3 regions of the Luteimonas sp. GW821-FHT14E02 genome follow, and region 3 is predicted to be linked to each of the others. Evidence: predicted binding sites of a transcription regulator. Region 3 holds the regulator's gene; each other region holds the start of a gene.

Region 1 (7,471 bases), on a different contig from region 3:
TCGCAGGGTGGGATCCAGTCGCGTTACTTCATCCAGCATCTGGGTGGCGCGGACAAGGTGCACAGGGCCGTGCTGCTGTCGTCGCCGTATTCCTTCGGCGGTGGCGCGCTCAACGACGTGCTGATGCGTTTGCTACGGATTCTGCCGGAAGGCGCCTATGAAGCCGCCGAGGAAATCGGCCCGATTCCGGTGTTCGTGCAGTTCGCCGATCCGTATTTCTGGGAGGAGTTGAACGGCGACAATCACGGGCTGCCGTCGCAGGTCGATTTCATCCAGATCAGCTCGCGCTCGGACGAGGCGGCATTGTCGGGCGCTTACGATGCGCCGCCCGTGCCCAATGTGCGCACGCGCTACGTCCAGCAGGCGCAGCCTGGAGAATGGTGGCCGTGCCTGGTGGATCGATCCACCCATTTCGCGATTCCCTATACGCGCCGTGCCGTGGCGATGATCGGCAATGCGTTGGACCCGGCGCACGCGGTGGTTCCGCCCTGCGACGTGGTGCTGCTTTACAGTCCTTGATGCGATCGCGGCGCCGGTCGCAGCCGGCGCCGCCTCGATGCGGCTACGGTGCCGGCGTCGTTTCCGCTCGCACCCATTCCAGATAATCCGGAAGTCCGCCCGCGGCGTCGATGGCGAGGATTTCCGGAAGTTCGTAGGGATGCAGGGCGCGGATGCGCGCGATGAGCGCAGTCACGCGCGTCTCGACAGTCTTGATGATCAACTGCACCTCGCTGGCGCGCTCGATCGCACCTTGCCAGCGATATACCGAATCGATGGCGGGCAGGATGTTCACGCAGGCCGCCAGCCGCTCGCCGACCAGCGCCTCGGCGATGCGCGATGCACTGTCGTTGTCGGGGCAGGTACAGAACACGATGCGGATGTCGGACATGGCGCGCCTCTTGAAGAGCAGCACGGTTCTAGAACAGCACGAGTCTAGCGAACCCGAACCCTCGGCATGGAACAGTGTGTTCAGTGTCACACGCCCGCGAATCGCTTTAATTGCGCGCCCCACACACCCAGATAGCGCGGCGTGATCCTCCTCCCCCATTGAGGCATCCGTGATTCGCAAGCTCATCGCCAGACAATGGCGACCGGCGGCGCTGCTGTTGCTTTTGCTGAGCTCCGCTTTGATCAGTCCCGCCGCCTTCGCGCAGTTCGAGGCCTACGGCGGCGTTTCCGTCACCACCGGCGGCGAGGCGACCAGCGTCGTTGCAGTGGCCTGGGTTCCCGAATGGCGCCGGTTCGAGAATGCCACGCTGCGTGCCGAGGTCGGCGCGATGTATTTCGACGGCCGCCATGTGCGCGGCGATCGCGACCTCGATGACGGCGTCACCGTCGGCTATCTCGGCGCGCGGCTCGAATTCGACCGAGGCTGGCTGCTGGGATTCGGCGTCGGCGGGCAATCCGGTCACACCGATGCCTTGTCGGGCTCGCCGCAGTTCGTGAGCAGTGCAGGGTGGCGTCACGATCGCTTCTCGCTGATCGTGCGTCATGTCTCCAACGCCAGGCTGCATGAGCCGAACGGCGGCGAGACGATGTTGCTGGCCGGTTGGCGTTTCTGAAACGACGGCTTCAGCAGCGGCGCCCCTGAAACGCGCGTGTCAGCCGCGCGCTGTCGCCGCGCCGAGGAGACGATCCCAGCACGGCGGCGTGCCGATCGTTTCCTGCAGGAAATCGATGAAGACGTCGACCTTGCGCGGCCGGTATTCGCGACCGGGATAGACGGCATAGATGCCGATCGGCACCAGATTCCAGTCCGGCAGCACTTCACACAGGCGGCCGTCGGCGAGTTCCTCCGCGACCGCGAACGTGGCGCTTTGCAGGATGCCGTGGCCTTGCACCGCGGCGTCCACGAGCGGCATGCCGTAGTTCGACTTCAGGCGGCCGCGCACGGGCACGCGTAGGGGCTCGGCGCCGCGATGGAAAGTCCAGGTCGAAGTCCCGTCGAAGAAGGTGTAGTGCAGGCAATCGTGTTCGACCAGATCGCCCGGCGTCTTCGGCGTGCCGCGACGCTTCAGGTAGTCGGGCGCGGCGACCAGGATGCGTCGCGTGTCGGCGAGGCGCCGCGCGACCAGGCGCGAATCGGTCAGCGCGCCGATGCGGATCGCCAGATCGAAGCCTTCGCCGACCAGGTCGACGAGGCGGTCGTCGAACTGCGCGTCGACCTCGATGCCCGGCCATCGTTGCAGGAAGTCGGTCAGATGCGGCATCACGTACAACCGACCGAAGTTCATCGGCAGCGACACGCGCAGTTCGCCACGCGGATGTGCCGACAGATCGCGCGCGCGCTCGGCGGCGGCGGCGATCTGCGCCAGCGCCGGCGCGATCTCGGCGTAGTAGTGGCGGCCGGGTTCGGTGAGGCTCAGCCGCCGCGTTGAGCGGTGCAGCAGCTGGATGCCCAGCCGGGTTTCCAGTGTCCGCAGCCGGCGCGTGACCGCGCCGGTGGTAATGCCGAGCTGGCGCGCGGCTGCGGTGAAGCTCCCCTGCTTGAGGATGGTCTCGAAAGCTTCCAGTTCTGCGTACAGTCCGCCGAGCATTATTGAATCTCAAGCAATGATCATTTGATTTAATGATCGTATATCTGCGAATGATTCAATAATAGGCTGCGCACCTCACTTTTTGGAGGTTGCTCATGGATGCCTACGAACTCCAGGGCCATACCTTGGACAGCCTGCGCCGGTTGCTGCTGCCCACTCCGTCGCCGGGCCCCGGTGAAGTCGTGGTCCGGGTCGAGGCCGCCTCGGTCAATTACCGGGATTACGCGCTCGCCGCCGGGCTTTATCAGGCGTCGCTGCCGCGGCCGTTCGTGCCCTTGTCGGACGGCGTCGGCCGGATCGAGGCGGTCGGGGAGGGCGTCGAGGATCTTCGTATCGGTGAGCGCGTGGTCGGGCTGTACGCCACCGCCTGGCAGGACGGCCCGTTCCGGTCGGCCTATCACGCAAGCAAGCTCGGCGGTCCGCTCGACGGCTGGCTTGCGCAGTACATCCGCCTGCCGGCGAACGCCGCATTGCGGGCGCCGGAATTCCTGGATGTCGAACAGGTGTCGGTATTGCCAGTGTCCGGCCTGACCGCGTGGACGGCGCTGCGACGGTTGGAACTGCGGCCCGGATCGCATCTGCTGGTGCAAGGCACCGGAAGTGTCTCGCTGATGGCGTTGCAGCTCGCCGTTGCCGAAGGCATCGACGTGATCGCCACCACCAGCGACGAGGCGAAAGCAGCATTGCTGCGCAAGCTCGGCGCGCGCGCCGTCATCGACTACAAGCGCACGCCGGACCTGGCCACGGCCGTGCGCGATCTTACGGATGGCCGCGGTGTCGACGGCATCGTCGATGTCGTCGGGGGCAACGCATTGCTCGCCCTGCTCGATGCGGCGGCCGACAACGCGCACATCGCGATCGTCGGCTTTCTGCAGGGCTTCGAGGTCGCCGGGAACCTGATCGCGCCGATCATGTCGCGTCAGCTCAACGTGCACGGCGTCAGCGTCGGCGGCCGCCACGATCTCGAGGATTTTCTCGCCGCGGTCGAACGACATCACATCGAACCGGTGGTGGGCGCCGTGCATGGATTCGATGACGCCGTTGCGGCGATCGCCTCGATCGGCAGCAACCGTGCGATCGGCAAGCCAGTGATCCGGATGGATTGATCGTCGACGGCGAGCGATGACGCGATGTCTTCGCTATTTCACACATCACGACTTCGTATGAGGAATTTGAATCATGGATTTGCAACTGACAGGACGCACGGCGTTGGTGACGGGTGCCAGTTCCGGCATTGGCGCCGGAGTGGCGCGCGTGCTGGCGGGCGAGGGCGTCCGCCTCGCACTCGCCGCGCGCAACGGCGATGGCCTGCAGGACTTGGCCGATGAACTGCGCGCGGCCGGACATCCCGAGCCCGTTGTGCTGGAGGGCGATCTCACCGATCACGAACAGATCATTCGCGTGGCGGCACAGGCCCACGCGGCGCTCGGTTCGATCCACATCCTGGCCAACTGCGCAGGCGGCTCCCGGCCCACCGACTTCCAAAGCGACGAGACGGTCTGGGAGGAAGCCTTTGCCCTGAACTTCGCCTCGGCGCGCCGCCTGACCCAGCTGCTGCTCCCCGGCATGCTCGCCCACCGCTGGGGGCGTGTGATCAATATCAGCGGTTCGATGGAGCCTCGCCGCCTCAATGCCGCCATCGCCGCCAAAGGTGCCTTGCACCTGTGGTCCAAGGGTTTGTCGTGCGATGTGGCGGCCGAAGGCGTCACGGTCAACTGCATCGCGCCGGGGCGGATCAGGAGCGCGCAGACCCTGGCTCGCCTGCATGTCACCGAAGCCGAGCGCCAGGAATTCATCGCGCGCAACATTCCGGCCGGCGATTTTGGCGATCCCGAAGACGTCGGCCACATGGCCGCCTTCCTGGCTTCGCCCCTGGCCCACTACATCACCGGGGCGGTCATTCCCGTCGACGGCGGCATGCACTACTTCGCCCACTGAGCCGGTGAGTGCGGCGGGACGGCATGAGGCCGTCCGGGTGCCGCCGACCCCCGCCCCTTGAAAAGCCGGGGCGCCCTCCTCATGTCAACGCCATCCCGGCCTCGCCGGGTTTTCCTGTCCGCGAGTTTGGCACTCGTCACATCCGACTGCTAAAATTTGCGTCTGTTTCGCCAATTTATTCTTTTCTTTCAATCATTTGCGAGGGTTGCAATGAATCTCAAGCCGCTCTACGACCGCGTGGTCGTGAAACCCGTTGAAGCCGACGAAGTCACCGCCGGTGGCATCGTCATCCCCGACAACGCCAAGGAAAAGCCGACCAAGGGCGAAGTGATCGCCGTCGGTGAGGGCAAGGCGCTCGACAACGGCAGCGTGCGCGCCCCGAAGGTCAAGGTCGGTGACAAGGTCATCTACGGCCAGTACTCGGGCTCGTCCTACAAGCAGGACGGCGTCGAATACAAGATCGTGCGCGAAGACGACATCCTCGCCATCGTCGGCTGATCGCGCCGCGTCGCTCCCCTATTTCGAATCTAAAAAATCCCCTGGAGTTTTGAACCATGGCTGCCAAAGAAATCCGTTTCGGTGAGGACGCGCGCGCGAAGATGGTGCGCGGCGTCAACGTGCTCGCCAACGCCGTCAAGGCCACCCTCGGCCCGAAGGGCCGCAACGTCGTGCTCGAGAAGAGCTTCGGCGCCCCGACCATCACCAAGGACGGCGTCTCCGTCGCCAAGGAAATCGAACTGGCCGACAAGTTCGAGAACATGGGCGCGCAGATGGTGAAGGAAGTCGCTTCCAAGACCTCCGACAACGCCGGTGACGGCACCACCACCGCCACCGTGCTGGCGCAGGCGCTGATCCGCGAAGGTTCCAAGGCGGTCGCCGCCGGCATGAACCCGATGGACCTCAAGCGCGGCATCGACAAGGCCGTCGTGGCCGCCGTCGAAGAGCTGAAGAAGCTCTCCAAGCCCACCGCCGACGACAAGGCGATTGCCCAGGTCGGCACGATCTCCGCCAACAGCGACGAGTCGATCGGCAACATCATCGCCGACGCGATGAAGAAGGTCGGCAAGGAAGGCGTGATCACCGTTGAGGAAGGCTCGGGCCTGGAAAACGAACTCGACGTCGTCGAGGGCATGCAGTTCGACCGCGGCTACCTGTCCGCCTACTTCGTCAACAACCAGCAGTCGATGTCGGCCGAGCTGGATGACCCGTACATCCTGCTGCACGACAAGAAGATCTCCAACGTGCGCGACCTGCTGCCCGTCCTCGAGGGCGTGGCCAAGGCCGGCAAGCCGCTGCTGATCGTCGCCGAGGAAGTGGAAGGCGAAGCGCTGGCGACGCTGGTGGTCAACACCATCCGCGGCATCGTCAAGGTCTGCGCCGTCAAGGCGCCGGGCTTCGGCGACCGTCGCAAGGCGATGCTGGAAGACATGGCCATCCTCACCGGCGGCACCGTGATCTCCGAGGAAGTCGGCCTCTCGCTTGAGAAGGCGACCATCAAGGATCTCGGTCGCGCCAAGAAGATCCAGGTCAGCAAGGAAAACACCACGATCATCGACGGCGCCGGCGAAACCTCCGGCATCGAAGGCCGCATCAAGCAGATCAAGGCGCAGATCGAGGAAACCTCCTCCGACTACGACCGCGAGAAGCTGCAGGAGCGCGTGGCCAAGCTGGCCGGCGGCGTGGCGGTGATCAAGGTCGGCGCCTCGACCGAAATCGAAATGAAGGAAAAGAAGGCCCGCGTCGAAGACGCCCTGCACGCCACGCGTGCGGCGGTGGAAGAAGGCGTGGTCCCGGGCGGTGGCGTCGCGCTGATCCGCGCGCTGCAGGCCATTGGCCAGCTCAAGGGCGCCAACGAGGACCAGAACCACGGCATCGTCATCGCGCTGCGCGCGATGGAAGCCCCGCTGCGTGAGATCGTCACCAACTGCGGCGAGGAGCCTTCGGTCGTCCTCAACAAGGTCAAGGACGGCAAAGGCAACTTCGGCTACAACGCCGCCAACGGCGAGTACGGCGACATGATCGAGTTCGGCATCCTGGACCCGACCAAGGTCACCCGTTCGGCGCTGCAGAACGCAGCCTCGATCGCCGGCCTGATGATCACCACCGAAGCGATGGTGGCCGAGCTGCCGAAGAAGGACGAGCCGGCGATGCCGGCCGGCGGCGGCATGGGCGGTATGGGCGGCATGGATTTCTAAGCCGCTGCTTCCCGTGAAGCACAAGAAAAGCCCCGCAGCGATGCGGGGCTTTTTTGTTGCCTGTGTCGTTTCCGAATCGGATTATTTGGCCGGGAACGGCAGGGTGACCTCGAACGTGATGCCGTCCTCGTCGTTGCCGGTCTCGCCGCGCTGCGAACTGAAATACAGGCGTCGCCCATCCGGCGACAACGCCAGGCCGGTGACCTCGCTGTCGTCATGCCCGATCAGCCGCATCAACGGCTGCGAGGTACCGTCGTGCAATCGCAGCACGCCGATTTCGAGATTGCCCGAATCCTCGGCCACCAGGATGTCGCCCAGCGGCGAGACGATCAGATTGTCCGGCTCGTCGATCGAATGCTTGCTCTTGTCGCCCACGTTGCCGTCGTAGATCAGCTCCAACGTCGAATGATGCGTGTCGTAGGCCCAGATACGCTGGTTGAACGAGGTGACGAAGTAGACGATGCCGTTGAAGAACCACATGCCTTCGGCCTTGGGGAAATGCTGGCCGGGCGGCGTGGTTCCCGCCGCGCGATAGCTGTCGCGCACGGCTCTCTGCGGCTGATCCGCTTCCAGCGCATCGACCCATTCCACCGGCTGCGGCGGTGTGTCGATGGTGATACGCCCGGCTAGGTTGGGCGCGCTCGGATCGACATCGTCCGCGAACGTCTTGATCCGCAGCACCTGCAGCCGCCCATCGCGCAGCTTGGGACGCACGCCGCGGCCCGGCGGCCAGTCGCGATGTGTGGGAACGAAGCGATAGATGCGTCCGCCACCGCCGGAGCCGGCATCCTCGGTCATGTA
Region 2 (7,471 bases), on a different contig from region 3:
AGTCGATCTTGACCAGCATCGGAATAATCATCAGCCAGATGAGAGCCGCAACCGGCAGGTTCACCTTGGCGATTTCGGCGGCGCCGATAGTGTGAAAGACGCCCGGCATGGCATGGCCTAGGGCAACGCCGGCCGCAATACAGAGTGCCACCCATAGGGTGAGGTATCGTTCAAACGTAGACATTTTTGCCGCCTCAGACATTCGGCCATGGCGCCCGAATTGATTGTGATTGCCAGCAGGAATGCGGTCCCGAGTCCTTCCGCGAACGGGCGTCGCGACAACGCAACGTCAGACATGCCCGATGGCCTTGATCTCGTTGTGCAGCGCCAGGCGATCCAGCTTCTCCAGCGGCAGGCTGAGGAACAGCCGGATGCGGTGCGCGATGGCTTGCGCCGTCTTTGCGAACGCGGCGCGACGCGTGACCTCGTCGCCTTCCACATGCGAAGGATCGGCGAAACCCCAATGCGCGGTCATCGGCTGTCCCGGCCAGTAGGGACAGGCTTCGCCGGCGGCGTTGTCGCAGACGGTGATGATGAAATCCATCTGCGGCGCGCCGGGTTCGGCGTAGACGTCCCAGCTCTTGCTGTGCATGCCGGACGTGTCGCAACCCATTTCCTGCAGTGTCGCGAGCGCGAGTGGATTGACTTGCCCGGCCGGCTGGCTGCCGGCGCTGAATCCATGGAAGCGGCCTTCGCTCAGTTTGGTGACCAGGCCTTCGGCCATGATGCTGCGGGCGCTGTTGCCGGTGCAGAGGAACAGAATGTTGTAGGTGGGTTTGCTCATGGCGTCGCGAGTCGTTTGGACATGCAGGTGGCGGTGGCGGGGCACAGTGCGCGGAATTCCGCGGTTCCCCGGATGGAGTCCGGCGCGCCGCCGCGATCGGCGACGGCGTAGCCGTGTCTGGAGAAGAACGGTGCGGCGGTTTCGGTCAGCAACAACAGTTCGGTCACGCCGCGATCGCGGGCCGTGGTTTCCAGGGCGGCGAGCAGCCGGGCGCCGTGGCCCGCGCCGCGGATCGTGGGAGTCAGCACGAGCGAACGCAGCAGGCCCACGTTTCCAAATGCCTGCAGGCCGATCGCGCCAACGATGCCGTCCACGTCCTCGGCGACAAGGAACTCGACCTCGCTTTGATCGAGATCCAGAATGGGCAGATGCGCTTCCGTGAGCAGATCGCGGATGCGTTCATCGTCCCGGGACGTGGCCGGCCGGATGTTCATCGGCAGCAGCTGGCGCGGGAATCGGAACCGCATGCGGCGGCGCTGGCGGGTTCGATGCCGTTGCGGCCTTCACCGTAGACCGGAATGTCGCCCATCGTGTGGAACGCTTCCCACACCACGCCCTGCGGATCTTCCAGCCAGTGCTTGTCGGAGCGGGCGTAGCAGCAGTTCGCTGCCGGCTCGGCGTCACCGCCCAGATCGGCGGCCACCGCGCGCGCCTGGATCTCGGCCAGTTCCTCGGCGTTCTCGGCCTGGATGCCGAGGTGGTTCACGCCGGTGACGTCGGTGCGCGTGGAGATGGCGAAGTTCACGCGCGGATCGTCGAGCATCCATTTGGCGTAGTCGTCCTTCTGCACGGTGGGCGCGGTGGCGAACAGTCCCGAATAGAAGCGGATGCTGTCGGAAAGATTCTTGACGGAGACGTGGACGTGCAGGCGTTTCATGGAGAGCCTCTAATCAGTGGCGGTGGTGGCGGTCTTGCAGGACGTGTCGGACACCTCGCACGAGGAGCCGGCGCAGCAGTTGTCGGTGAGGAAGCGCAGCAGCCCGTCCATCGCCGGGAAGTTGGCCGAATAGATGACGAACCGGCCGTCCTGCCGGGACTGGGTGAGCCCGGCGATGGTCAGCTCCTTCAGGTGGAAGGAGAGCGTGGCCGGACTGATCTCCAGGCGCTCGGCGATCCGGCCCGCGGGCAGGCCGGCGGGGCCTTCCTCGACCAGCAGTCGGAAGACGGAGAGACGGGTCTCCTGGGCGAGGGCGGCGAGCAGGGTGGCGGCTTGATTTGTTTCCATATTTCGACCATAATGGAAATATGGAAATGAGTCAAGCCGCTGGAACCCGTCGGCCCTCTCCGTTGTCAGACTCCCCCAACTGCATCGTCGAGACTGCTCGAGCCTCCGAAAAGCGCCCAGGCGTTCCATTAACGGAACGCTGGGGAACTTTCCTGCTCCTTAGCAGTCATAGGTGCTCACTGCTAATATGGCCCCCATGACCGACACTACCCTTCGCTATCCCCTGGTCGCCAACAACCTGCCGGTGCCGAGCGCGCTCGGCTCGCTGGATGCCTACGTGGGTGCGGTGCACCAGATTCCCGTCCTGACCGTCGAGGAGGAGCAGGCGCTCGCGCACCGCTTCCGCGACGAGGAAGACCTCAATGCCGCGCGCGAACTGGTGCATTCGCACCTGCGCTTCGTCGTGCATGTGGCCCGTGGCTACAGCGGCTACGGCCTGCCGCTCGGTGACCTGATCCAGGAAGGCAACATCGGTCTGATGAAGGCCGTCAAGCGCTTCGATCCCGAGATCGGCGTGCGCCTGGTGAGCTTCGCCGTGCATTGGATTCGTGCCGAGATGCACGAGTTCATCCTCAAGAACTGGCGCATCGTCAAGGTCGCCACGACCAAGGCGCAGCGCAAGCTGTTCTTCAACCTGCGCAAGAGCAAGACGCGCCTGGGTTGGATGAACGCCGAGGAAGTGCGCGCCGTGGCGCAGGACCTGAACGTATCCGAGCGCGAAGTGCTGGAGATGGAGTCGCGCCTGTCTGGCCGCGACATCGGTTTCGACGCGCCCGCCGACGAGGACGACGAGCATGCGCCGCCATCGCCGGCCGCGTATCTGGTCGCCGAGAACGAAGACCCGTCGCAGGCCTATGAGCGCGCCGACAGCGAAGACCACCAGCTCGACCTGTTGCGTGAAGGCATGAGCCGTCTGGATGCGCGTTCGCGCGACATCATCCGGCGTCGCTGGCTGGACCAGGACAGCAAGGTCACGCTGCAGGAGCTGGCCGATGAGTACGGCGTGTCCGCCGAGCGCATCCGTCAGGTCGAGGCCAACGCGCTGAAGAAGATGAAGGCGCTGTTTGCGGCCTGAGCCGTTGTATCGATATAGATGGATGGACGGCCCGGATTACACCGGGCCGTTTTTATTTGTACTTTTTATTTGCACAAAGCCACTCAGTCCAGCCCGTAACGAAGGACGATATGGCGAACAGATTCGTCGTACTGCCATAAAGCAAAGTTCAGGTCGACGCCATGGGCCGTGCCCGCTTCGGACAGCTCGTTTCTCCACTTCACCAAGTCTGACGCCCGGATGGTGGCGCAAATGGCATCTTTCAGGGCCGCTTGTTTCGCGGGTCCCAGAAACGGGGTTTCGATGAGGCGGAGATGGCTGCCGTCCTCAGGTATGGTTCCATTGATCGACCAGGAATTCCACCAGCGCGGATTATTCCAGTCGCTGCCGAGATTGGCTGGCTGCATGCCCACATCCAGCAACAAGGAACTGGAACCGGATAGCCAGATGACCCAATTCGCGCGCCAAAGGATGTCTTCGATGGTTGCTACAGAAGAAAGCCAGCCGGCAATCGATGGCGAGTCCAGATATTTCGCAACGAAGAACAGCGCTGCCGAAAAACTGCCCTCGGGGCAGAACTGATAACCGTTGGTAGTGAGTCCCAGAGTAGTCAGTGTGCCGCCGGGAATCACCTGGTTGTCATGCCATAGATGTGATTGAAGCAAGGCGCGGCCCACGGTAGCCAGCAGATCCTCACGGAATTGCGGGTAGTGGTACTCGGCTTCGCCGTCCGGGTAATGCACCATGATCGCGCTGACCAGGGATCCATAAATATCACGAGGATCCCATGGGCCAACCAGTGGTGTAATGCGCGCGATCAGATAGGGAAGCCATTCGCTCCATTCCTTCATATGGCCGAAGGAACCTGGGCCCGAGGTAAGCTCCGACAAGGCATCCGCAAGCTCATTGCGAGGCCATCCCGCTGGATTGTCGGTCATCAACGTGTCGAACATGCGCCGCGTTTCGGACATGAACCAGGCTTCCCCCATGGGCGTCCGTGGCCGGGGAAAGTGCTTGCGCAGGCGTTGCAATGCAATTTCAGAAGGTCCAAGGCCGGGGCGCCAGCGGTAGGGCGATGTGCCGGGCATGGAATTATCCGGCGATGTCAGAAATTACGGACAATTTACGCATTTCGCATTGGTGTTTCGTGGCGGCTTTGCGGTTCCGTGGCAGACAATTCCAGTGCGGGATATGCCGCGTCGGCCAATATCAAGATGTCTCGATTGGAATCATTTTGCATGAAAGCATCGTTGGTTTTTTCCATCACGGGCCTGTTGGTGATCGTCGGGGCGATGTTAAGCGTGGCGAATTAGTCGGTCATGCTATCCCTGCGATTTCTCCGCGTGGCCAGGCCGGACCTTGAGTTGATTTAGCGCAATAAAGCCCGTACTGCCTGATCAATGCCTCGAGGCGTCAGTTCGTACATGCGCTGGTCGATCAGTTCGGCGATCAGGCGATTGGAGGCGGTGTAGTGCCAGGTGCGTGACGGCATCGGGTTGAGCCAGGCGAGCTTCGGGAATTTGTTCGCCAACCGTCGCAGCCAAACGGAACCGGCCTCCTCGTTGTAGTGTTCGATGCTGCCGCCGGGCTGCAGGATTTCGTGCGGCGCCATCGCCGCGTCGCCGACGAAGATCAGCTTGGTGTCGGGCGGATGCGTGCGCAGCAGTTCCGCCGTGCTGATGTGGTCGCTGTCGTACTGGCGGTTTCGGTTCCACAGGCGCTCGTACACGCAGTTGTGGAAGTAATAGTGAGTGAGCCGCTTGAATTCGCCGCGCGCGGCGGTGAACAGCTGCTCGCAGAGGTTGATGTGGTCGTCCATCGAGCCGCCGATGTCGAGCAGCAGCAACACCTTGACGGCGTTGTGGCGCTCGGGGCGCATCTTGATATTGAGCAGGCCGGCATCGCGCGCGGTGGCGTCGATGGTGCCGTCGAGATCGAATTCCTCCGCCGCGCCCTGGCGCGCGAAGCGGCGCAGCCGGCGCAGGGCCAGTTGCAGGTTGCGCACGCCGAGCTCGGCATCGTCCGCCAGTTCGCGGAACTGACGGCGTTCCCACACCTTGACCGCGCTGCGCCCACCGCCCTGCGGACCGACGCGCAGGCCTTCCGGATGATAGCCGCCGGTGCCGAATGGGCTGGTGCCGCCGGTACCGATCCAGCGGTTGCCGCCGGCGTGGCGCTCGGTTTGTTCGGCCAGCCGTTCGCGGAAGGCTTTCATCAGGGCGTCGATGCCGCCCAGCTTCTCGATGCGGGCCTTTTCCTCTTCGGTGAGCATGCGCATGAAGTCGCGGCGCAGCCATTCCTCGGGAATGGCCTTGTCCGGCGCGACCGAGTTCGTGGCCACGCCGCGCCACCAATGACCGAAGGCCTGGTCGAAGCGGTCGTAATGGCGCTCGTCCTTCACCCAGGACAGGCGCGCGAGTTCGTAGAAGGCGGCGTGGTCGGCGTAGGCCAGGCGTGCGTCGAGCGCGGCATGCAGGTCGAGCAGCTCGCGCAGGCTCACCGGCACTCCGGCCGCGCGCACTGCGTTGAAGAGGCCGATCAGCATCTGCCGCTCCTGTCGCCCGTCGCTCCGGCGAAAGCCGGGATCCAGCTTTTCCGTGATTTGGCCCAATATCCGTTGCGGAACGAAAGACCGGAGCCCGGCTTTCGCCGGGATGACGAGCAGAAACAGGCGGTGCGCGAAGGCGTCATCGCGTGGACGCTCGTCTCAGCGTGCCTGCCGGCGATGCATGAAGGCGAGTTTCTCCAGCAACTGCACGTCCTGCTCGTTTTTCAGCAGCGCGCCGTACAGCGGCGGAATAGCCTTGGCCGGATCGTGCTCGCGCAGCGCCGAGGCGGGAATGCGGTCGGCCAGCAACAACTTCAGCCAGTCGATCAGTTCGGATGTGGAGGGTTTCTTCTTGATGCCCGGCACCTCGCGCAGCTGGAAGAACACGGCCAGCGCCTCCTCGACGAGGTTGCGTTCGATGCCGGGAAAGTGCACGTCGACGATCCTCGAGAGCGTCGCGGCGTCCGGAAACGCGATGTAGTGGAAGAAACAGCGGCGCAGGAACGCATCCGGCAGCTCCTTCTCGTTGTTGGAGGTGATCAGCACGATCGGGCGGTGTTGCGCGCGCACGGTTTCGTCGGTCTCGTAGACGTAGAACTCCATGCGGTCGAGTTCCTGCAGCAGATCGTTGGGGAACTCGATGTCGGCCTTGTCGATCTCGTCGATCAGCAGCACGGCGCGATGATCGGCCTCGAACGCTTCCCAGAGCTTGCCGCGGCGCAGATAGTTGCGCACATCGTGCACACCCTCGACGCCGAGCTGGGAATCGCGCAGGCGGCTCACCGCGTCGTATTCGTACAGGCCCTGGTGCGCCTTGGTGGTGGATTTGATGTGCCAGGTGATCAGGCGGGCGCCGATCGACCGGGCCAGCTCCTCGGCCAGCAACGTCTTGCCGGTGCCCGGTTCGCCCTTGATCAGCAGCGGGCGCTGCAGGGTGATGGCGGCGTTGACCGCGAGGCTGAGGTCGGCGGTGCTGACGTAGGTATCGGTGCCCAGGAAGGTCATGACGGAAGCATGGAGAAGGGGTTCTCCGCAGACTAACCCAATTCGATTCGATCTCTCGCTCTAAGTCCCGTCACCGTGGTGCCCGAGAATGATCCGCGCCGCGCGCTGATAGCTCCAATACGCCCACGTCCAATTCAGCATGACGATCAGGCGATTGCGGAAGCCGATCAGGAAGAAGATGTGGATCGTCAGCCAGAACAGCCACGCCGGGTATCCCGAGAAACGCAGGCCGTGCAGTTCGACGATGGCCTTGTTGCGGCCGATGGTGGCGAGATTGCCGAAGTCGCGGTAACGGAACGCCGGTGCGTTTCGCTGTGCGATGCGCGCGCGGATCACCTTGGCGACGTGCGCGCCCATTTGCTTGGCGGCGGGCGCCACGCCCGGCACCGGCTTGCCGTCCTGCTGCACGCTGGCCAGATCGCCGGCGACGAAAACCTCGGGAAGGTCCGGCACGCTGAGATCGGGCTGCACGGGCACGCGTCCGGCGCGATCGAGCGGCACGCCGAGCGCGCGCGCGAGCGGCGAGGCGGCGACACCCGCCGCCCACAGCACGGTACGCGCGGCGATGCGTTCCTCGCCGAGCTGCACGCCTTCGCCGTCTATCGCGCCCACCGGCGTGCCGGTGCGCACTTCGACGCCGAGTTTCTCCAGCTGCTTGCGCGCCTTCGCCGAGAGGGATTCCGGGAAGGAGGAAAGCACGCGCGGCCCGGCTTCGAGCAGCATCACGCGCGTTTCGCCCGGATCGATGCGGCGGAATTCGCGCTTCAGGGTATGTCGCGCGATTTCGGCCAGCGTGCCGGCCAGTTCCACACCGGTGGGGCCGCCGCCGACGATGGCGAAAGTGAGCAGCGCACG
Region 3 (7,471 bases):
TCAGTGGCCCCGCATTGCTGATGAGGAGTTCATAGGTGCTGGTGGTCCCGCGCACCACGCTGTCGCCGCTCAGATCGCTTGCGCCAGAGGCTGGCGTATTGGTCTTGGTGAGCGAGAGATCGGCGATGTTGCGGGTGTTGGTGTAGTCGCAACGGTAGCTTCCCGAGGGCGTGATGGCCGATGCCGGAATGGTCACCGCGCCAGTCGCGGCGATCGTCGCCACCGTCGTGCCGCTGACGGTGTCGACGCAGCTTCCACTCACGCTCCAGCCCGCCGGCACCGTTTCGGTGACGGTGACATCGCCGGCGGCATTGGCGATGAAACGGGTCGGGCTGGCGACGAAAGTGTTTTGCGCGGTCGTGGTCAGGGTCTCGGTGCTCACGCTCGCATTGCTCAATGCGTAATCGAAGGTACCGACACCGTTGATCGTGCGCTTGCGGATCACCAGGGCAGGCTGGGCAAGCGACATCGTCAGGCCGTAGCCATCACCGCGATCGTTGAGGTCATTGCGGTCATACCAACGCAGCGTGATGGAACTGTAGGTGCCGTTGGCCTGCACGGAACCGCAGGCGCCGGTGGGATTGGTGCCGTCGGGAGCCTGACAACCGTTCTGATTGGCTTCCAGCCAGTTGTTGTTGAGCGCGTAGGTGCCCGGCGCATCCACGGTCAGCCCGCTGGTCGTGAGACGGGGGTTGCCCGAGAGCAGCGTCATCGTGTTGCCCGTGCCGAGCACGAAGGCCGGACGACCGTTATCGAGATTGGCGAAGTGGAATTTGGGATTTTCCACCGGCGCGTTGAAGGTGATGGTCCAGGTCTGCGCCGGCGTGCTGACGACGCAGCCGCCGATCCCGCCGATCCTGTCCACCACCGCGGCGAGCCAGTTCTGGCTGGCCAGCGGCGGCGTGGGCGTGAACCACGTGCCCGGGAAATTGGCGCCGGTCGGCGTTCCCGTGCCGAAAAAGCGGTTGTTGACGGCGGTCGTGCAGGCGGCGCGCGTCATGGTGATCGTGCCGCTCGGATTGCCCGCGAAATTGAAGGTGGTTGCGGTCTCGCTGCTCGGGCTGAACGTGGCGAAAGTCTCTCGCGCCTGTCCCGAGGCGCCGCCGGAGGCGAAAAGCAGGCCCATGAAAGCCGAGACGCAAGGCAGCAGCGCCCGTCGCGGCGCGCGAAAACACCGATGTTTCCTCATAAATCCCCTGTTTGGTGGCGTCCCTGTTACCAGTGACTTGTTGCTTCCCCGGGAATCAGTGTGACTGACGTCACATCAATTGCTTGTGAGGAAGGAAGGCAGGCCATCGAGATGGCCATCAGGGTGGAGCGATGAGGATCTGCGGAAAGAAGGGAATCAGCCCTTCGTGTCATCCGGCGTCACGCAGCAGCCGTTTCGCCGCCGCGCGTGCTTCGCTGCTGACTTCAACGCCGCCAAGCATTCGTGCCAGTTCTTCCTGGCGTTGCTTGGCATCGAGCAATTGCACCGCGCTCTGGGTGACGCCGGATGCCACGGCCTTGCTGACGCGGTAGTGGGCGTGACCTTGCGCGGCGACTTGCGGCAGATGCGTCACGCACAGGGCCTGGCGTTTGTCGCCGAGCGCGCGCAGCTTCTGGCCGACGATCTCGGCGACCGCGCCACCGATGCCCGAATCGACCTCGTCGAACACCATCGTCGGCACCGCGTCCGAACCGAGCGCGGCGACTTCAATGGCCAGCGAGATGCGCGACAGTTCGCCGCCCGAAGCCACCTTGCGCAATGCGCGCGGGGGCTGGCCGGCATTCGCCGATACCAGGAATTCGACCCGCTCTGCGCCCTGTGGATCAGGACGGGTTTCGGCTAGCGGTTCCAGCGCCACCTCGAAGCGGCCCACGCCCATGCCGAGTTCGGAAATCAGCGCCGAAGTCTTCGTCGACAGCGTCTTCGCGGCCTTTGCCCGCGCCTTGCTCAAGGTGTCCGCGGCCTTGCGCCAATCGGCGGTGGCGGCCTGAATTTCGCCATCGAGCACCTGCAGGCGGACGCTGGCATTGCGCAGATTCTCGAACTCCTGCAACAAGGCGTCGCGGTGCGCGGCCAACTCTTCCGGCGTGACGCGATGCTTGCGGGCGAGATCATGGATGCGGGACAGCTTGCCCTCCAGTTCCTCGAACTGCGCGGGATCGAGATCAAGATCGGCGCGCACGCGATCGAGCAGCACCGCCGCTTCGTCGATCTGGATGGCCGCGGCGTCCAGCATCGCGTCCACCTCGGCCAGGCGCGGTTCGTGTTCCTGCACGCGCGCCAGTTCATTGCGCAGTTGCTGGAGTTGTTGCGGCAAGGCCGGCGATTCGTCGCCGCCGAGCCGGGCATCGAAACCGCCCGACAGGCGGTTGAGGACGCTGTCGCAGGCGGCGATCAGGCCGGCGGCATGCGCGTGGCGGCGATGCGCGGCATTGAGTTCGGCGATCGCTTCGGGCGCCAGCGATTCGCGTTCGAGTTCGTCGAGTTGATGGCGTAGCCATGCACTGCGTTCGGACACGTCGCCGGTCTTGGAAAGCGTGTCGCGTTCGCGCAGCAGGCCACTCCAGCGGCGCGAAGCGGCACCCACTTGCGCCAGCGGGGCATCGTGGCCGCCGAAGGCATCGAGCAGGGCGAGCTGGCTCGGTTTGGACAGCAGCGCCTGGTGCTCGTGCTGGCCGTGGATCTCGACCAGGCACGCGGCCAGTTCCGCCAGTTGCGTCAGCGAGGCCGGACGGCCGTTGATCCAGGCGCGCGAACCGCCGTCGGCGCGCAGGGTGCGGCGCAGCTGGCAGGCATCGCCGTCATCCAGCTCCTGATCGCGCAGCCATGCCCGCGCCGCCGGCGCGTCGCCGAGGTCGAATTCGGCATGCAGCTCGGCGCGTTCGCTGCCGTGCCGCACCATGCCGCTGTCGGCGCGCTGGCCGGACAGGAAGCCCAGGGCGTCCACCAACAACGACTTGCCGGCGCCGGTTTCGCCAGAAATGACGGTCAAACCTGGGCCGAATTCCAGTTCGCTCGCCGTGACGACGGCGAAATCCTTGATGGCGAGACGTATGAGCATGCTGCACTAGTGTGCCGTGCGGCCCCGCAGCATGTCATCGGGGAGGCGCAAGGCTTGCGACTTGCCGAAGGCGGGCTTATATCGTCATCGGCCCGACCGGACAGTCCGAGCGCTTGAGCAAGTTCGCAAGATGACCCGTTCCCCAGACCGCGATCCGACGCTCGACCCGCGTGCGCGCCAGCTGCTGCGCACCCTGATCGCGCGCCACATCCGTGATGGCGAGCCGGTCGGCTCGCAGACGCTGGCGCGGCATGCCGGGCTCGACGTCAGTCCGGCGACGATCCGCAACATCCTCGCCGACCTGGAGGAAATCGGCCTGCTGTCGGCGCCGCACAGCTCCAGCGGACGCGTGCCGACGCCGCAGGGCTACCGCGTCTTCGTCGATTCGCTGTTGCAGGTGCGGCCGCTGCCGGACAGTGAGGTCGCGCGCCTGAAGAACGAGCTGCCGGCCGGCAGCGGCACCCAGTCGCTGCTCGGCAGCGCCTCGGAACTGGTCTCGGCGATGACGCATTTCGTCGGCGTGGTCAGCGTGCCGCGGCGCGAACAGTTCGCCTTCCGCCACATCGATTTCGTGCCGCTCGACGGCAAGCGGGTGATGGCGATCCTGGTGTTCGCCGACAACGATGTGCAGAACCGCATCGTCGAACCGCGCCGTGTTTTCGATCCGGGCGAACTGGAGCGCGTGGCCAATTACCTCAACGTCAATTTCGCAGGCCGTCCGCTGTCCGAGATCCGTGCCACGCTGCTGCACGAGATGCGGGTGGCGCAGAACGAGATGGAAAGCCTGCTCTCGCACACGGTCGAACTGGCCGAGCAGGTGCTGGCGCCGGACGTGATCGACCGCGGCAACGACGACATGGTCGTCGCCGGCCAGACGCGCCTGATCGGCGTGCAGGACCTGTCCGACCTCGACCGGCTGCGTGACCTGTTCGAAGCCTTCGCCCGCAAGCGCGAGATCCTGCAATTGCTGGAGCGCACCGTGCGCGCCCCGGGCGTGCGCATCTTCATCGGCGAGGAAACCGGACTGGCGCCGCTGGAAGGCGTTTCGCTGGTCACGGCGCCGTATGCCGCGGGCGGGCGCGTGCTGGGCGTGCTCGGGGTGATCGGCCCTACGCGCATGGCCTACGATCGCGTCATCCCCGTGGTGCAGGCCACGGCGGAAGTGCTCGGGGCGGCGTTGAGCGAGTAGCGCGGTGCCGGGGCCGTCTTTCGGCCCGATGACGCCTTCCAATCGGGACTTCGGCGAATCCATCGCCTGTTCCAGGCTTGAATCGCCCCCGGACAGCCCCGATAGCTAGGCCCGGTCCAAGGCCAAGCGCATGCCGACCCGACCGGCTCGGCGGGGATTGGCGTGGCCCGCGCACGGACAGAAGATGAACCGATTCCAGGATACGCAATGACCACAGAACCGCAGTTCGACCCCAATGCCCAGACGGCCCCGGAAGCCGACACCCAGGCCGACGTCATCGAGGCGCTGAAGGCCGAGATCGAGCAACTGCGCGCGCAGTTCCTGCTCGAGCGCGCCGACCTGGACAACCAGCGCAAGCGCCTGGCCCGCGACATCGAGATCGCCCGCAAATTCGCCAACGAGCGCCTGCTCGCCGACCTGCTGCCGCTGTTCGACAGCATGGAAGCCGGCCTGTCCGCGGCGGCCGAATCCGACCCGCTACGCGAAGGCCTCGAGTTGACGCTGAAGCAACTCCACCGCATCGCCGAGAACAACGGCCTCACCGAGGTCGCGCCGCTGGCCGGCGACACCTTCGACCCCGAGAAGCATCAGGCCATGAGCCTGGTCGAGGCGCCGGGCGTGCCGCCGGGCGCGGTCGCGCAGTTGTTCCAGAAGGGCTACCTCCTCAACGAGCGCCTGTTGCGTCCGGCGCTGGTGGTGGTGGCCAGGCACGACTGAATGAACGCCGCCGGGCAGGGCACTTGTCACGACGGATGCTTGAACAGCCGGCCCCCGACCCCAGATAGCCCCTAGTGGCGGCGCGGCCGCCAAACGCAAAAACGAAATTCCGAGAGGGAAACAGCAATGGCAAAAATCATCGGTATCGATCTCGGCACGACCAACTCGTGCGTGGCGATCATGGAAGGCGGCAAGGCCCGTGTCATCGAGAACAGCGAAGGTGACCGCACCACGCCGTCGATCGTGGCCTACAGCAAGGACGGCGAAGTCCTGGTCGGCGCCAGCGCCAAGCGCCAGGCCGTCACCAACCCCAAGAACACCTTCTACGCGGTGAAGCGCCTGATCGGCCGCAAGTTCACCGACGCCGAAGTGAAGAAGGATCTCGACCTGGTGCCCTACGGCATCGTCGCCCACGACAACGGCGACGCCTGGGTGGCGACCTCCGACGGCAAGAACCTGGCGCCGCAGGAAGTCTCCGCGCGCGTGCTGGAGAAGATGAAGAAGACGGCCGAAGCCTACCTCGGCGAGACCGTCACCGAAGCCGTCATCACCGTGCCGGCCTACTTCAACGACAGCCAGCGCCAGGCCACCAAGGACGCGGGCCGGATCGCCGGCCTCGACGTCAAGCGCATCATCAACGAACCGACCGCAGCCGCGCTGGCCTATGGCCTCGACAAGGAAGGCGGCGACCGCAAGATCGCCGTGTACGACCTCGGCGGCGGCACCTTCGACGTCTCGATCATCGAGATCGCCAACGTCGACGGCGAGAAGCAGTTCGAAGTGCTGTCCACCAACGGCGACACCTTCCTCGGCGGTGAGGACTTCGACAAGCGCGTCATCGACTATCTCGTCGACGAATTCCAGAAGGACCAGGGCATCGACCTGCGCAAGGACCCGCTGGCCCTGCAGCGCCTGAAGGATGCGGCCGAGCGCGCCAAGATCGAACTGTCGTCCTCGCAGCAGACCGAAGTGAACCTGCCTTACGTGACGGCGGACGCGTCCGGTCCGAAGCACCTGAACATCAAGCTGACCCGCGCCAAGCTCGAATCGCTGGTCGAGGATCTGGTCAAGAAGACCATCGACCCCTGCCGCACCGCGCTCAACGACGCCGGCCTGCGCGCAGGTGACATCGCCGAGGTGATCCTCGTCGGCGGCCAGACCCGCATGCCGAAAGTGCAGCAGGCCGTGGCCGAGTTCTTCGGCAAGGAACCGCGCAAGGACGTCAACCCCGACGAAGCCGTGGCGATTGGCGCGGCGGTGCAGGGTGGCGTGCTCGCCGGCGACGTGAAGGACGTGCTGCTGCTCGACGTGACCCCGCTGTCGCTCGGCATCGAAACCCTGGGCGGCGTGTTCACCAAGATCATCGAGAAGAACACCACGATTCCGACCAAGGCCTCGCAGACCTTCTCCACCGCCGAGGACAACCAGTCCGCCGTCACCGTGCACGTGCTGCAGGGCGAGCGCGAACAGGCCCGCTACAACAAGTCGCTGGCCAAGTTCGACCTCACCGGCATCGACGCGGCGCCGCGCGGCATGCCGCAGGTGGAGGTGTCCTTCGACATCGACGCGAACGGCATCGTCCACGTCACCGCCAAGGACAAGAAGACCGGCAAGGAACAGAAGGTCGAGATCAAGGCCGGCTCGGGCCTGTCGGACGACGAGATCCAGCGCATGGTCGCCGACGCCGAAGCGCACCGCGAGGAAGACAAGAAGTTCCATGAGCTGGTGAACGCCCGCAACCACGCCGACGCACTGATCCACACCGCGCGCAGCGCGATCAAGGACAGCGGCGACAAGGTGCCGGGAGACGTGATCGGCCGCACCGAAGGCGCGATCGCCGAACTGGAGACCGCGATGAAGGGCGACGACAAGGCGCAGATCGAAGCCAAGTCGAAGGCGCTGGAGGAAGCCGCGCAGTCGCTGTTCGCCGCCGCCGCCGCGCAGTCCTCGGACGGAGACCACGGCGGTGACGCCGGTGCCGCGCCGAAGAGTGACGACGTGGTGGATGCCGAGTTCACCGAAGTCAAGGACGAGGACAAGAAGTAACGCTTTGCTCTTCCTTCTCCTGCCGGGAGAAGGTGCCCCGCAGGGGCGGATGAGGGCAGGGGAGTTCCGGCCCACGGGACGTTTCCCTGCAAGTGATTTTCCCGCCCTCATCCGGCGCTCCGCGCCACCTTCTCCCGGGGGGAGAAGGGAAAAGCGACGCCTGCCGATAGCCTATGAGCAAACGCGACTACTACGAAGTCCTGGGCGTAGCCCGCAACGCCAGCGACGAAGAGCTGAAGAAGGCTTATCGCCGCTGCGCGATGAAGCACCACCCCGACCGCAATCCCGGCGACAAGGCCGCGGAGGCCGCGTTCAAGGAGTGCAAGGAAGCCTACGAAGTGCTGTCCGACGGCGGCAAGCGCCGCATGTACGATCAGCATGGCCACGCCGCGTTCGAGCATGGCATGGGCGGTGGCAACGCCGGCCCGGGCTTCGCCGACATGGGCGACATCTTCGGCGACATCTTCGG

What was found. The regulator HrcA, encoded in region 3, represses chaperone genes, less so after heat shock. The targets are predictions, from matches to a motif close to TTNGCACTCNNNNNNNNNGAGTGCNAA.
Region 1: a site for HrcA is predicted at 4,602-4,628, ahead of groES (co-chaperone GroES). Genes of this name have one in related genera too.
Region 2: a site for HrcA is predicted at 2,169-2,195, ahead of rpoH (RNA polymerase sigma factor RpoH). Genes of this name have one in related genera too.

The regions. Positions count from the first base shown of each region.
Region 1 is NZ_JBXAPK010000002.1:49,605-57,075, forward strand. Features, by position in the region: gene AC1RNP_RS03340 (esterase/lipase family protein) at 1-519, shown strand, start outside; gene cutA (divalent-cation tolerance protein CutA) at 563-889, opposite strand; gene AC1RNP_RS03350 (hypothetical protein) at 1,059-1,562, shown strand; gene AC1RNP_RS03355 (LysR family transcriptional regulator) at 1,602-2,537, opposite strand; gene AC1RNP_RS03360 (zinc-dependent alcohol dehydrogenase family protein) at 2,633-3,643, shown strand; gene AC1RNP_RS03365 (SDR family NAD(P)-dependent oxidoreductase) at 3,717-4,475, shown strand; gene groES (co-chaperone GroES) at 4,686-4,973, shown strand; gene groL (chaperonin GroEL) at 5,030-6,670, shown strand; gene AC1RNP_RS03380 (alkaline phosphatase PhoX) at 6,752-7,471, opposite strand, start outside.
Region 2 is NZ_JBXAPK010000007.1:97,967-105,437, forward strand. Features, by position in the region: gene arsB (ACR3 family arsenite efflux transporter) at 1-184, opposite strand, end outside; gene AC1RNP_RS12940 (arsenate reductase ArsC) at 290-784, opposite strand; gene arsN2 (arsenic resistance N-acetyltransferase ArsN2) at 781-1,251, opposite strand; gene AC1RNP_RS12950 (ArsI/CadI family heavy metal resistance metalloenzyme) at 1,215-1,661, opposite strand; gene AC1RNP_RS12955 (ArsR/SmtB family transcription factor) at 1,671-2,009, opposite strand; gene rpoH (RNA polymerase sigma factor RpoH) at 2,197-3,084, shown strand; gene AC1RNP_RS12965 (hypothetical protein) at 3,168-4,151, opposite strand; gene AC1RNP_RS12970 (vWA domain-containing protein) at 4,433-5,608, opposite strand; gene AC1RNP_RS12975 (AAA family ATPase) at 5,771-6,616, opposite strand; gene AC1RNP_RS12980 (NAD(P)/FAD-dependent oxidoreductase) at 6,677-7,471, opposite strand, start outside.
Region 3 is NZ_JBXAPK010000003.1:207,897-215,367, forward strand. Features, by position in the region: gene AC1RNP_RS06615 (prealbumin-like fold domain-containing protein) at 1-1,126, opposite strand, end outside; gene recN (DNA repair protein RecN) at 1,359-3,050, opposite strand; gene hrcA (heat-inducible transcriptional repressor HrcA) at 3,181-4,239, shown strand; gene grpE (nucleotide exchange factor GrpE) at 4,447-4,956, shown strand; gene dnaK (molecular chaperone DnaK) at 5,083-7,002, shown strand; gene dnaJ (molecular chaperone DnaJ) at 7,176-7,471, shown strand, end outside.